DNA from 2 places in the Pseudoalteromonas sp. NCIMB 1079 genome. Region 1 is predicted to be linked to the other one. Evidence: predicted binding sites of a transcription regulator. Region 1 holds the regulator's gene; the other holds the start of a gene.

What was found. The regulator LexA, encoded in region 1, represses DNA repair genes until DNA is damaged. The targets are predictions, from matches to a motif close to TACTGTATNNNNATACAGTA.
Region 2: ABX891_RS12665 (exonuclease domain-containing protein) is a predicted target of LexA. The motif match lies at 981-1,000, and genes of this name have one in related genera.

Annotation. Positions count from the first base shown of each region.
Region 1 covers NZ_JBEWZA010000001.1:522,922-525,409, reverse strand. Annotated here, with positions in the region: gene coxB (cytochrome c oxidase subunit II) at 1-140, opposite strand, end outside; gene lexA (transcriptional repressor LexA) at 624-1,241, opposite strand; gene ABX891_RS02400 (PaaI family thioesterase) at 1,409-1,849, shown strand; gene ABX891_RS02395 (hypothetical protein) at 1,850-2,230, opposite strand.
Region 2 covers NZ_JBEWZA010000001.1:2,739,231-2,741,718, forward strand. Annotated here, with positions in the region: gene ABX891_RS12665 (exonuclease domain-containing protein) at 1-969, opposite strand, end outside; partial or broken gene ABX891_RS12670 (protein-tyrosine phosphatase family protein) at 1,099-1,308, shown strand; gene ABX891_RS12675 (AAA family ATPase) at 1,410-2,488, opposite strand, start outside.

The DNA.
Region 1 (2,488 bases):
ATAAATATGGTCATGTGCAGCTGATATACATTATTGCTTATATCGGTTACGCCTTTGCGCATATTGTATTGGCTGTTAGCCAAAACTGGGTGCGAAAAAACACATAATATAAGCCACAAGGTAGAGGTCAGTTTACCCATGTGACGGCTCCTTTGATGCTATTGCGAATGCAAAGCGAAGAGGCATACGGCTTAAACGCCAATTCGTTATTTTTATTTTTTTAGCCAATCTTATTTAATATTGATTGGTTTTGCTGCGCCAACAACGAGTTTGTGTATATTGTGTGTTCTCAAAACTAAAAAGCTGTGAGTTATTATTAGCTCAGCACATTAACAACTAGCTAAAAAACGAACAACAAGCAAGTTTTAGTATAAAAAACAATCAGGTGATATTGAATAATTAATAAAAAATCGGTAATCAACTGGGCAACAGAAAGTTCAAAATATGAGCAAAACAAAGGGGTTTAACGCATTCGGAGGGGGAAAATATAAGTGCAAAAAAGTTTACAGCTTAAATAGTCAGTGGGCTGTTTACGCCCTATTTTTAGTACAAATTTTAAAACAAAAATGCGTACTAGTTAGTACGCATTTATAAAACTGCTTGTTTAAAAGCTATTTTTAAAGTCACATCCAATCAGCGTTTCTTATAACGCCAACGGCTAAGCCTTCAATATTAAAAGACTCATTCTCAAGATCTACTTCAATAGAGTCAAAATCGTCGTTTTCAGCATGAAGTAATACTTTACGACCCGCTTTCTCAAGACGTTTTACAGTTACGTCTTCGTCTAGGCGGGCAACAACAACTTGTCCGTTTTCAGCGGTTTGAGTACGATGTACAGCAAGTAAATCACCATCCATAATGCCAATATCTTTCATGCTCATACCGTTAACGCGTAGTAAAAAATCTGCAGCCGGTTTAAACATTAATGGATCGATTTTGCAGTGACTTTCAACGTGCTCTTGCGCCAAAATAGGTGAACCAGCAGCAACACGCCCTATAAGCGGTAAACCTAATTGTTCTGGCTCTTCTTCTTCAATTAATTGAATACCACGGCTTGCACCTGGTTTCATTTTAATTGCGCCTTTTTTAGCAAGTGCTTTTAAATGTTCTTCAGCAGCATTGGCACTTTTAAAACCTAATGTTTGCGCTATTTCAGCACGTGTAGGAGGCATACCAGTGTCTTTAATAAAAACTTTAATTAGTTCGAGTATTTGAGCTTGGCGGTTCGTTAATGGTCGCATACAACTGGTTTTCCATACAGTACATTTAACTGTGAGTATATACAGTTAAATAAAAATCGCAAATTTAAATTAAGCCTTAAAATAGCTAAAGTAATTTCACTTGTGTACATTTTAGGGATATAACTAAAGCTAAGTTTATAAATGATTAAAAATGCAAAGGAGACATTATGAGTATTTGGTACCAGCCCATCACCTTAGAGCTGTGCAAGCAGTTAGAACAAGGCATTAATGGCCAAGGAACATTAATGAAAACTATGGGGATAGAAGTCACAGAAATTGGCGATGATTATTTGGTTGCCACAATGCCGGCAATTCCTGAGCATCATAACCCAATGGGGATGGTTCACGGCGGAGCTAACGTTGTACTTGCCGAAACAGTTGCCAGCTATGCCGCTAACTTTGTTGTCGATTTTACTAAATTTTACTGTGTAGGGCAGGAAATTAGCGCAAGTCATTTAAAAGCATCTCGCAACGGCACTTTAACAGCAACGGCAAGAGCGTTTCATATTGGCAAACGTAGTTCAGTATGGGAAATAAAAATTACAAATAGCCGCAATGAGCTGTGCTGCGTATCAAAAATGACCGCAGCAGTCGTAGAGCGAAGATAGTTACTTTTCGATTGGGTAAATGGTAATTTCCATACCCGCACCAATCGCAGATATACGCAATAATGTATCTGCGTCTAAGGCTTGATTAAAGCACTTAGGAGAAGTCCCTGATTCAAAACCAATATCAAACGTTCTACGTGAACAGCTTAACCATTGCTTTAGCGCGTTACGCGAACACGATTCAATAAGCTCACATATATGGTTTATGGCTTTATCAGGTGTGCTCACCTCACCTGTAGCTTCAATACGCGCTAGTTGACGGTATTCGTCTTTGTCATAATGTAAAATCGTCGCGACTTTTTTCAAGTCCGCCACTAGCAAACTAATATCTTGCTTTGATTCAAGCTCAAGATCTACATTTAAAAATTGAATTTCCGACATCGTTTCGTATTTATCCTCTAATAATTTCATTGCAAACTTTAACGCAGTTTTACCGTTATACCAAATCAACTATGCTCTATTAACCACTTTATATGGATATTTCGCAGCTTTTAAGTATTTTTTAGCATTTAAAGCTAGCTGGATATCAAATATTCAGCTCAATTAAACAGATAAGTCATGTTAGGAATTTAAGTGTAATCTTTTTTATTTTTAAATGATTACAGTAAGCTATAGTTTAAACTGCGACAAAATGTCGCA
Region 2 (2,488 bases), 2.2 Mb from region 1:
GTCAGCAAAATACAGTAAATCATCAGTAAGGGGGTTTTCGATAATGGCTTCTAATCGAGCTTTTACCCACTCTTTATTGCCAAGCCTGTATTGCTCTCTTATTTGAATTTCTTGTGCTTCACTATCATCCACGCACCCTTCAAGTAAACTAAAAGCAAGTTCGCTATCAACTGCTTTTAGCTGTCTATAAAGCCTAACTAATAATCTATTTTTTAATGCAACGGCTATCGCACCATGTGCAGCTTGTACTAAAACCTGCGACGCTAAAGCAACGTAATCACTCTCATCTGTAATATTTTTAAATGCTAACCGGTAACGGTTTAGTAAATAGTTTGATTGTGCTTCGTCAAGTGTTTCAAAGCGCGACAAGCTCTCGCTGTGCCCTTCGCGCGTAGCGGTTAAGCCTAAATCTCGCATTACAAAACGATTTTGATGATTCACATCACCACTGCTTAGTTTACCTGCAAATAAAAACTCAAAATACTCGTAGTAATCACTGCGGTTATTAATTACATACTGGCTATAAAGTGGCGCAAGCTTTTGTGGGCATGCTTTAAAAAACTCACGCGCAATATCCACCAGCGCGCCTTTAGCGGCGCTTTTTTTAAAGCTTATTTGCTCACTGTAATTACTTAGCAACTCAACCAGAGAAGGCTTAGTTAAGTGCGCTAAAAGCTGCTGGTAATGCTGCTCGTTTGGCTCAAATAAAATACCCGCTTTTTTTAGCGTATAAATAGCCTGATGCGGCGATGTTATTTCTTCATAATTAAGCGATTGCGCCTGCACCAAATAAGGCTTTCGTGAATACACCCGCGCCAACATGCACTGGCTTTGCTCATCTAGCTGGTTAATTTTACTAATAAATTCGCTGTGTTTGGGCTCAAGTAAATGCATACATTTACTAGTTACAAACTCAATAAGCTCTCTAAAATGCGCTAAATAGTATTTTGCTGGTAATTCTTTTTTCATAATATCGCCATAACTGTATATAAAAACAGTATCTAGTATTTGCGCTTATTATTCAATCTTAAACTTGTAATCAGTAATGGCTATATTAGACATATAAAAATAATGTACAGTCGATAAGCACTGAATTTAAAAACCGACATACTACAAACCATACAACAAAAACAAACCATTGCTATACATTGCAAAGGCGGCACTGGCCGCACAAGGTTGGTCGCTGCACTTATTTTAAATTCGGCAGGTTACACAAAAGAAGAGGTATACAACCTAGTACAAGGCATTCGCCCTAAGGCACTCACTATAGAATTGCAAAAAGAATACTTTGAGAGCTTTGAGTTGTAAGTCAGGGGTTAGGGAGGATTTAGCACTATGAATAGTGCTATAAATATTTTTAATGCTGTTTGTGAGTTAGCGCTAATGAGGTTAGTGCACTTGTTAAATTATTAATCTTCGAGCGGATTCGGTATGTCTTCTAGAATCTCTTCTCTATCACAATGTTTTAAGAAAAAATATAGAGATGAATCAATGACTTTTAACATTTTACCACCACGGTCATAATCAACGAATGGAGGCTGAATTTTTTTCACTATTTGGTGCTCTGTTAGGTTATGTAAAAATGCACCAAGATCTCCGGAGCGAACATCGTCAGGTCTATGGTGTATTTTTCGTATTTCTTCGAGCAAAACAGCTCTGGATAAACCTTTTTCTATGTTTTCAAAACTATGCGTAAGCAATAATTTGATAAAATAATATGGGAAGGCAAGTGACTTTTTACCACTTTGATTACTAGTTCTGCGAGCGATATCAACAAACGCTTCAAAGTTTCTTATATGGCGTATACCATAATCTTGAGCCTTTCTTTCAAGTGCTTCGTTCAAAATATCTTGTGTAATAGTTACTTTGTCTTCACTTGTACTAGTTACACCTGCAATGATGCAGCAATGCTTACAAATTTCTTGTATTACACCTACACTATCAAATGAATCAGATATCAATTGCTCTCTGACTTCGCTGAAATCAACATTGAGTAATTTTTCTCCTTTTTCAATTACTCTTTGAAAATCTAAAGATTCCCATGGCTCAACAGGTACTTCAGTGATCCTGTCCAGTAGATCGCCATTAAATTGAATTAGCCTGTTTGCTTCTCGCCATATACCAAGAACAATAAAGATTAAATGATGATCTTGAAACACACGAAGATCGTAAGCTAACGTTTCCTGAACTGACAGCTCTAGATAATGAAAATTTTCAATAACAATAAATTTATCAACGCCTGATTTTTTCAACAGCTCAGATACATCTTGAGCAAGTGCTAAATTATATTCAACAAACATCGTTGTTGCATTTCGCTTATTTGATATTTTATCTGAGACTTCAGCTGATGCACTTGTATCACCTATAAATGGTATTTTTATTTTAAAACCAGCACCGACTTTCCCCCCGTGTTCATTAGCGGTTTCTGATGTTTCAGACTCTATATAACCTATATTTAGCTGTCTTAATATGGATTTATATATATCAA